One region of the Alistipes finegoldii DSM 17242 genome, then DNA from elsewhere that is predicted to be linked to it. Evidence: riboswitches for the same ligand, from Rfam matches in the RefSeq annotation. Region 1 holds a riboswitch; the other holds the start of a gene.
The links. Region 1 has a riboswitch for cobalamin ahead of ALFI_RS11005 (putative transporter). Riboswitches for the same ligand answer to the same signal wherever they lie in the genome.
Positions count from the first base shown of each region.

Region 1 (5,161 bases):
CAACGGTCGATACCGTCGCGCGAAAGGACGCCCTGCGTGTAGTAGTGCTTCACATCGCACATTTCAGTAACAAGGTCGGCCGCATCGATCAGTGCCTGCGGTGCATAACGCCCCGTGATAACCACCTCGACAGCCGGATGACGGCTGCGCAGCACATCCAGCACGACAGCGGTCGAGAGCAGTCCGAAATGCAGAGCGATGGTCAGTTCGTCGAGGATCACCACATCGTATTCCCCGCTTCGGAGCAGGTCCGCACAACGGGCCCATCCTTTGCGTGCCGCTTCCGCATCGGCCGACTCGGGGTCTTTTCCGATAAAACATCCGCGCCCCAGTTGTTCGATACGGATACGGCCGAATGCCGGGTCCGAGCCGTTGAACAGCCGTTCGATCTTCGTTTCATTGTATTTCATCGATTTGACGAACTGCCCGACATAGACGCCCTTCCCGGCGCACAACGCCCGCAGGGCCAGTCCGAATGCCGCCGTGGTCTTGCCTTTGCCGTTACCGGTGTAAACGTGTACATAGCCTTTAGTCTCCATTCCTAAAAATTGATTTGATTCCCCTCGGCGAACAGCGAATCGAGAAGCAGACAAAGTTCCGATACCAGTTCCTCTCCGTCCAGATCGCCGTTCAGGGTGAAGAATTTCCCCAGCGGAGTGCAGTACTGCACCGTGCTGACGGCCTCGCAGGAATCGGCACCGCAGATAATGACCGCATCGACATCGTCCTCATGCCGCAGCATGGCGTTGTAAAATGCCAACAGGTACCGCGGGGCGTTTATCGACGGAACAAGTACCATCGTTCCCGATGCGTCGAATTTGTCGGGCGAATTTATCACTTTCAGACCGTATCGGTCTGCAATCCTTCCGGCCGTTTCCGCCGGAACTCCGTATAATACGATATTCATAACTATTCAATTAAAAAAAGGCGCGGCCGGCTACTAATCTCTATGCAATGACTTGTTATGGCAGTAACGGGTCTTTGTTTGGCCGCGCCTTTTTGAGTTATCCGAAAATCAAAATCAAAAGCTGGGCCGCCAGCACCCGCAGGAACATCGACAGCGGATAGACCGTAGCATATCCCACCGAAGGTGCGTCGGACGTGGTCTGCTCGGTCGAATAGGCCAGTGCCGGCGGATTGGTCGACGCGCCCGAAAGCACGCCGATCAGCGTATAATAGTTGAGTTTGTAGTAAAAACGTCCGAAAAGCCCCGCCAGCAGCAGCGGAACGATCGTGATTACAGCTCCGTAAGCGATCCAGACATATCCGCCCGCGACGAGCGTAGGCACGAAATCCTCGCCGGCACCCAGCCCCACGCCCGCAAGGAAAAGCGAAATGCCCACTTCGCGCAGCATCAGGTTGGCCGACATCGTCGTATAGGTGATGAGCCGGTAATGCGGACCGTAGCGGCCGATCAGGATGGCGACGATCAGCGGACCGCCGGCAAGGCCCAGTTTCACGGGCTGCGGAACGCCGGGAATCCAGAACGAAATACTGCCCAGCACGACACCCAGCGCGATGCCGATGAAAATAGGAATCAGGTTGGGATGGTTGAGACGCTTGAGCGAATTGCCGAAGAGCCGCTCGGCATGGGCTACCGAAAGTTCGGGCCCCACGACCGTCACCCGGTCGCCCAGCTGCAACTGCAGATTCCCTGCAGCCACCAGGTCGATACCCGAACGGTTGATGCGTGTAATGGTGACGCCGCTCGTGGAGCGGATGCGCAGTTCGGCGAGTGTCTTGCCGTTCAGCTCGGGTTTGGTGATAAGTATTCGGCGTGAAATCATCTTCCTATCCGGCATCATCGGACCGGCATCCACCTCCCGGCCGAGCAACGCGACCAGTGCCTCGGCATCTTTGGGCGCCGCCACGAGCAAAATCCGGTCGCCGCAGCGGAGCGTCGTCGCAGCATCGGCCAGTTCAGGAGCTTCGCCCGGACGGCAAATCCGCGACACGACGAAATCGCGCAGGGCCAAACGGCGTATTCCGGAGATGCTTTTACCCTCGACGGCAGGATTGCAGATTTCGACGGAAATCCGCCGGGTCGTCAGGTCTTTCAGCACGTCCGTACCCAAACCTGCCGCCTCTTCCTCCTGCCGCACGTCGATACGCAGCAGATAGCGCAACGCCAGCAGGGTCAGGATGGCTCCGATCACTCCGAGCGGATAGGCCAATGCATAGCCTGTCGCGATATCCGGGGCATCGGCTCCGGCGTGCAGGTCGCTGAAAGCCTGCTGCGCGGCACCCAGCCCCGGGGTATTGGTCACGGCACCCGACATCACGCCGACCATCGTCGTCATCGGAAGCCCGGTGACATAATAAAGGGCAACCGTTGTAACGACGCCGAGCGCCACGACCAGTACGGCCAGTTTGTTCAGCGTGACGCCGCCCTTGCGGAACGAGGAGAAAAATCCGGGACCGACCTGCAAACCGATCGAATAGACGAAGAGAATCAGTCCGAACTCTTTGAGGAAGTGCATCAGGTGCTCGTCGATGTTCATGCCGAAATAGCTGAACGCGATGCCGACGAACAAAATACCCGTCACACCCAGCGACACCCCGGCGATCTTCACCTTGCCCAGCATGATGCCGAGTGCGATGCCCAGCGCCAGGATCATCACCGAGTGGGCGACACCGCCGCCCCAAAGCGAATCGGAACCAAATAGCAATCGTTCGAGTAATTCCATACCGAATCCCGTTTTAGGCCGAGCCGTTCCCGCAAAGCAAAACCCGTGTGCCGAAAACGGCACAACAATCCTTGCAACAGCATCGGAATTAAAATTATCATGCAGTATACAACCGAAATCAAACGCCCATCCCTCGGGGTCCTTTGACATCGAATCGACTTGGCAGGTCTTCTGACTGACTCCTGTTCCGAAGCCTTCCCGATCCTTGCGGATCAGTGGCTGAGATGTTCGAAACCTTCACGGAGTTTCACAGCAGCGGGACTGTCCGGGATTTGCACCCGATTCCCTTTTCATTTCCTCCCCGGCACGGGGAACGGAAAACCAAATCTGGGGCAAATATAACGGTTAATCCCGAAAAACAGCGCTCGACAACAAATTATTTTCGTGAAACAGCATTACAAACGCCCGAAACGACTATTTTTGTTTCATGGATTTTTCATTTCGATATACCGCAGAAGACCATTGCGCTGCATTGCCCGTGGCTGACTATATCGCCCGATTCCGTGATGCCATGCGGTTTTTGGAGTGTTGCCGTGCCTGCCGCAATTACAACCGCAGCTGGGGATGCCCGCCGTTCGGATACGATGTCGGAGCATATCTCTCGCAATATACGTCGGCATTGATTATCGCGACGAAGATCACTCCTGCCGAACAGCACGTTCCGATATCGGAAGCCGGCCGGCTGATCCGCCCCGAACGGCAGCGGCTCGAACGGCGTCTGCTCGAAATGGAACACAGGTACGGCGGACGGTCGTTCGCCTATGTCGGCACCTGCCTCTACTGCCCCGAAGGAACCTGCACCCGCCCCGAAGCGAAACCCTGCCGCCACCCCGAACTGGTACGCCCATCGCTCGAAGCCTGCGGATTCGACATCGCACGCACGACCTCCGAACTCTTCGGCATCGAACTGAAATGGGGTACAGACGGATCATTGCCCGAGTATTTGACCCTTGTCTGCGGGTTCTTCCATAATGCAGAAAATATAATATGGAACGGATAAAAGCCGTATTCAACTGGAGCGGCGGCAAGGATTCCGCCCATGCGCTGTTGCGGGCACAGCAATCGGGCGAATACGAGATCGTCGCGCTGCTGACTACCGTAAACCGGGATACGCACCGTTCGACGATGCACGGCATCCCGACGGCATTACTGCAAATGCAGGCCGAAAGCATCGGCGTTCCTCTTTATATCGTAGACCTGACGCCCAAAGGCAATATGGAGGATTACGACGTCGCCATGTCCCGGGCCGTGGAGCATTTCAAGACGCAGGGCGTGACCCGTTTCATCTTCGGGGATATTTTCCTGCACGATGTGCGCAAATACCGGGAGCAGCAACTCTCGCCGCACGGAATCGAAATCGTGGAACCGCTTTGGGGAAAATCTTCGGAAGAGGTGATGAACGATTTCCTCGTATCGGGATTTCGGACGGTCGTCGTAACCACGATGGCCGACGGACTCGGCGCCGACGCCATAGGCCGGGAGATCGACCGCGGCTTCATAGCCTCTCTGCCTGCCGGAGTCGATCCCAATGGAGAAAACGGCGAATATCATACATTCTGTTACGACGGTCCGATCTTCCGACAGCCCGTGCCGTTCCGGCTGGGCCGATCTTTTTCACAAAGCTACGACATCCGCCTAGACGACGGAACGGTGAAAACTTATTCCTATTGGTTTGCCGACCTTCAAGCTCTAAATACAAATTCGGATGCAGGAACCGGCCCTGCATCCGAATAACACGGTACATCTTGGTCACAGCGCGAATTTTGCTCCGATAAAGTAAGTGCGCGGAACTGCCGGACCGTAGATATAAGCGGCATCTTTGTTCTGGCCGAAATCGAGGTCCTTCTGGAAGCTGTCGAAAAGGTTTTTCACCCCGGCATTCAGTTCCAGCCGCAGTTGTTTCGTGAGCCGGAAATTGTACGACAGCCGCAGGCCCATATCCCAGAAATCGGGCGTCAGACGCTCGGTATCCCTCTCGATATACCCAGCATTGTGCTGCACGAGCATCCGGCCCGTGTAGTTGCCGAACACCGACGCCGTGAAATCACGCGTGAGGTTGACGTTCGCCGTCAAGTAGCCGTAATGGTCCGGCGAACGGAACATCCGCCGCTGGGGCGTCACGTCGTCCGACCATTTTTCGGGTTCGTCGTAACGGCTGCGCTGGAAGGTGTAGCCCAGCTGCAGCTCGAACCGTCCCGGAATACCCGCCTTGGCTTCGGCTCCCACGCCGGCCACGGTGGCTCCCGAAGCGTTGCGGCGCTCCTTAATGATGTTGCCCTGGGCATCCTCGCCGATTTTTTCGAGCGTAAACACGTCCTCAAGCATCGTGTAGAATCCTTCGACGAGCAGGTTGGCCTGCACTCGCCCGAAATTATGATACAGATCCACCGATGCACTCAGGCTGTGCGAGTATTCGGGTTTGAGATCCGGAGCGAGTCGAATGATCGCCACCTTGTTGTCCAAAGCGTCGATGT
Region 1 covers NC_018011.1:2,519,895-2,525,055, reverse strand. Annotated here, with positions in the region: gene cobO (cob(I)yrinic acid a,c-diamide adenosyltransferase) at 1-539, opposite strand, end outside; gene ALFI_RS11010 (hypothetical protein) at 542-907, opposite strand; gene ALFI_RS11005 (putative transporter) at 1,005-2,687, opposite strand; cobalamin riboswitch at 2,832-3,028, opposite strand; gene ALFI_RS11000 (DUF2284 domain-containing protein) at 3,115-3,687, shown strand; gene ALFI_RS10995 (Dph6-related ATP pyrophosphatase) at 3,675-4,421, shown strand; gene ALFI_RS10990 (TonB-dependent receptor) at 4,437-5,161, opposite strand, start outside.

Region 2 (5,161 bases), 1.5 Mb from region 1:
GTGCGGGAGAAAACAGGCGGCAATCAAAAGAAAAACCGATGCTGTCGAGCACCGGTTGGAACAACCCGGAAAAAGGGGATCATGCAGGATGCGAAACAACCCTTTCCGCATTTTCTTGGGAGGGGGGGGGCTAACGAAATACGTCCGAGCGCAGGGAGGACGTCCCCGCAGGGAACGGGAGGAGATCGTCCGAGCTCCGCGAGGAAAGCTCCTCCCGGAAGCCGGAGATCGCCCTGCCCCGGCAGGGAAGCTCCGGCGCCCTAATATATCGTATTTTCCAAGCAGCTGTTTTCGAAAAATGCCGCATCCCACGGAAAGAGTCCGAAGCAAGGTCATTTCAAAGGCTTTTGCCGTCGCTGCCGTTCGGGGGCCTTTTTTCGATTTTTCCGGGAAGGGGGATTTTCCGTCGCAAAAGTCACGGCGGAGCGTAAATTATCGCTGTCAGGGTGTAAAAACGTTCGACAAATGTGTTTTTTTTTTGCACAAAAGATGTCGGTAAAATGTGACGCCCTCTTGGTGGCACCCTATTAAAACAGAGAAACGACATGGAGATAAGAAGAGAGATGCGGGGAAGATACCGTTGAAAAAGAACTTTTGAGAATTTATCGGGTTTATGCCACATGGGGCGGCAGTTCCGTATTTTGGTCAAAATATAGTCCTCTCTTTTATTATCCTAATAATGCCGAAACAACAGACTGATTCCAAGTCTCGTGAAAAGACCGGCAAACGATGATTGTCGGTCTTTTCACGTTCGAACGCCGTCCTATTAAGCGGCAGCCTTTCACAGGCGACCGGGCATTATATTACTATCGGCGTCTCGAATAATCAACGGTCGATTCCATCACACGATAGGATACCTTGCGTGTAATACCACTGCTTTCCACAGCTAAAAATTGATACGGTTGCCTTCGGCGAAAAGCGAATCGAGAAGCCCACAGAGTTCCGACTCCAGCTCCTCTCCGTCGAGATCGCCGCATATGGTAAAGAATTTCCCCTGCGGGGTGCAATACTGCACCGTACTGACGACGGCACAGGATTCCGCACCGCAGATAATGACCGCATCGACATCCTCTTCGTGGCGCAGCATGGCGTTGTAGAAAGCCAGAAGGTAGCGCGGAGCATCGATCGGCGGAACCAGCATCATCGTGCCCGACACGTCGAACTTGTCGGGTGAATTCACCACTTTCAGGCCGTATCGTCCGGCGATTTCTTCGGCCGTCGCGGCCGGAACTCCATACAGTAAGATATTCATAACTGTTATTTTAGAAAAAGGCGCGGCCGACTACTAATCTCTATGCAATGACTTGTTATGGCAGTAACGGGTCTTTGTTCGCCGCGCCTTTTTGGGGTTATCTGAAAATCAAAATTAAAAGCTGAGCCGCCAACACCCGCAGGAACATCGACAACGGGTAGACCGTGGCATATCCCACCGAAGGGGCGTCGGAGGTGGTCTGTTCGGTCGAATAGGCCAGCGCCGACGGATTGGTCGAGGCGCCCGAAAGCACGCCGATCAGCGTATAGTAGTTGAGTTTGTAGCGATAGCGTCCGAAAATGCCCGCCAGCAGCAGCGGCACGACCGTGATCACGGCGCCGTAGGCGATCCAGACATATCCGCCCGCGACGAGCGTCGGCACGAAATCCTCGCCCGCACCCAGCCCCACGCCCGCGAGGAAGAGCGAAATGCCCACTTCGCGCAGCATCAGATTGGCCGACATCGTCGTGTAGGTGATGAGCCGGTAATGCGGCCCGTAGCGGCCGATCAGGATGGCGACGATCAGCGGACCGCCGGCCAGCCCCAGTTTCACGGGCTGGGGCACCCCCGGAATCCAGAACGAAATGCTGCCCAGGACGACACCCAACGCAATGCCGATGAAAATGGGGATCAGATTGGGATGGTTGAGCCGTTTGAGCGAGTTGCCGAAAAGCCGTTCGGCATGGGCCACCGACAGTTCGGAGCCCACGACCGTCACCCGGTCGCCCAGCTGCAACTGCAAGTTCCCCGCCGCCACCAGGTCGATGCCCGAACGGTTGATGCGCGTGATGGTGACGCCGCTCGACGAGCGGACGCGCAGTTCGGCGAGCGTCTTGCCGTTCAGCTCGGGTTTGGTGATCAGGATGCGCCGCGAGATCATCTTCGGGTCCTGTATCATCTGCTCGGCGTCCACTTCGCGGCCGAGCAGAGCGACCAGCGCCTCGACATCCTTGGGCGCCGCCACGAGCAAAATCCGGTCGCCGCAGCGGAGCGTCGTCGCAGCGTCGGCCAGTTCGGGAGCTCCGCCCGGACGGCAGATGCGCGACACAACGAAGTCGCGCAGGGCCAGATGCCGTATTCCGGAGATGCTTTTGCCCTCGATGGCCGGATTGCAGACTTCGACGGAGATCCGCCGGGTCGTCAGGTCTTTCAGAACGTCCGTGCCCAGCCCGGCCGCCTCTTCCTCCTGCCGCACGTCGATGCGCAGCAGGCAGCGCAGTGCCAGCAGGGTCAGGATGGCTCCGACGACACCGAGCGGATAAGCCAGCGCATAACCCATTGCGATATCAGGCGCATCGGCCCCGGCATGCATGTCGCTGAAAGCCTGCTGCGCGGCGCCCAGACCGGGCGTATTCGTAACGGCGCCCGACATCACGCCGACCATCGTCGTCATGGGAAGTCCGGTGACATAATAGAGGGCAACCGTCGTAACGATGCCGAGTGCCACAACCAGCACAGCCAGTTTGTTGAGCGTGATGCCGCCCTTGCGGAAGGAGGAGAAAAATCCCGGTCCGACCTGCAAACCGATAGAATAGACGAAGAGAATCAGGCCGAACTCTTTGAGGAAGTGCATCAGATGTTGGTCGATGTTCATGCCGAAATAACTGAAGGCAATGCCGACGAACAGAATGCCCGTTACGCCCAGCGACACTCCGGCAACCTTCACCTTGCCCAGAACAATGCCGAAGGCGACGACCAACGCCAGCACCAGCACCGAATGAGCCACACCGCCTCCCCAAAGCGACTCGGAACCAAACAACAACCTTTCGAGCAATTCCATACCGAATCCCGTTTTAGGCCGAGCTGTCCCCGCAAAGCGAAACCCGTGTGCCGAAAACGGCACAGCAGCCCCAAGAACAACCTCGGAATTAAAATTATCATGCAATACACAACCGATATCGAATGCCCATTCCTCGGGGTCCTCCGACGTCGAATCGATCTGGCAGGTCTTCTGACTGACTCCTGTTCCGAAGCCTTCCCGGTCGTAAGACCAGTGGCTAAGATGTTCGGAACTTTCTGCGGAGCTTCACAGCAGCGGGACTGTCCGGGATTTACACCCGATTCCCTTTTCATTCCCTCCCCTGTACGGGGAACAGGAAACCAAATCTGAGGGCAAAGATAACGGTTTATTTTGAAATGCCATTTCGAACTCCGATTTTTTCACTGCAAAACCGATGAAGTCGGAAGAAACGTTTATTTTTTATCTTATGGAATTCCATCCCTGCTACACGGCCGAAGATTTTACTGCATCGCTGTCCGTTTCCGACTACATTGCGCGCTTCCGCGATGTCGAACGTATCGGGAATTATTGTATCGCCTGCCCCCAACTACGGCCGCAGTTGGGGGTGTCCGCCATTCCGATTCGATGTCGGGGAATACTTTGCGGAATATACTTCCGCATTGCTCGTCGCCACAAAAATCACCCCGCTCGTTCCCAATCTTCCGATCTCGGATTCAATGACGTTGATCCGCGCCGAACGTATCCGGCTCGAACAGCGGCTACTCGAAATGGAACACCAATACGACGGACGAGCGTTTACCTATGTCGGAAGCTGTCTTTACTGCCCGAAGGGAACCTGCACGCGCACTGATGGAAAGCCCTGCCGTCATCCCAACTTGGTGAGGCCGTCGCTCGAAGCGTGTGGATTCGACATCGTACGCACAACCTCCGAACTGTTCGGCATCGAACTAAAATGGGGCGAGGAGGGACGGCTGCCTGAGTATCTGACTCTTGTTTGCGGATTCTTCCACAATGCGGATAATGTAATATGGAACGGATAAAGGCCGTTTCAGTCAAGGTCAGTCAAGGAATGTCCGGGTCTTGTGTGAAAAGCATCTTACCCGGAAGCTGGTGAACGCTTTGTACTCGGCAGATAAGCTCCGGCGCCCTACCCTCTTATCGAAGGCATCAGGCGGGACGGTATATGATGCGGTGTATGTGTTGACAGTGGTTTACGGGGCAGTTTGCAGGAGCGGGCGGTATTCCGGATGGAAAGCGGCACGGGCTACGCAAAAGGCAATCGGATGTAGCGAGCATCCATGGAAGAATAGGTCAAAACCGCTGTTTCTTTCGCCGCCGTCGCTGGATTCTTTGCTGTTCTTCATAAGCCCGCGCATCGGCCAAGTCCAACAGCGTGTCGACAACTCCTGAGACAGGATTTGCCGTGCGGCTTCGTTGTTCGTATTGGCGTTCCGCGTGTTGATCTTCTTTTTGGGAGGTCGGGAACAGCTCGTTGAAAACACGGGCCGAGAATTCTTTTCCCAGCACCGAACCGTTGGCGACAATGCCATTGGTGTGGTCGATAAACGTTACGCCGTAGATTCTGCCCACGGGGTTGATACGGAATACAGTGTCGATACCGTCCACCTTCAACAGTTGCCGGAACTCGTCCCGTGTATTGTGCGAACTCATGGCATCTTTGACCGTATGGCGCAAATGGTCGAGCGCTCCCGGTGCTTTCAGTTTTTCCTTTGATTTTGCATAATACGTTTGCAGGGCATTATAACCTACGTCTTTCCCTATTTTACTCGACTTGAAGGGCGTACCCGTTCCATAGCCGTCGTCGGTCATGGCTCCGTAGACAATACCCGCATAATTTCTGCCTTCGATCGTTCCCGTACGTTCCTCGACTGAGACGTTGAACAGTTCCAGCAGCGTGCGGAACTCGCCGTAGGACGAGCATTTATAATTCCGCAGGCACAACCTGACGACGGATGAGATCTGTTGTTTGACGTTTCCCGCCTTATAATTTACTTTCCGAAGATCGGGAGTGTCCCTCTGTTCCTGACCTTTGACCGCCGGATGGAGGTTGTACTTATGTTCCAAATCGCGGGTAATTTCCGCAGAACGACGGGCTTCGAAATCGTGTGGTAGTTTACAGCCTTTCTCATCGACGCGCAACGATACGA
Region 2 covers NC_018011.1:1,066,059-1,071,219, forward strand. Annotated here, with positions in the region: gene ALFI_RS04855 (hypothetical protein) at 887-1,252, opposite strand; gene ALFI_RS04860 (putative transporter) at 1,350-3,032, opposite strand; cobalamin riboswitch at 3,177-3,372, opposite strand; partial or broken gene ALFI_RS04865 (DUF2284 domain-containing protein) at 3,460-4,033, shown strand; gene mobB (conjugal transfer protein MobB) at 4,305-5,161, opposite strand, start outside.
Region 2: another riboswitch for cobalamin. It lies ahead of ALFI_RS04860 (putative transporter); the one in region 1 lies ahead of ALFI_RS11005 (putative transporter).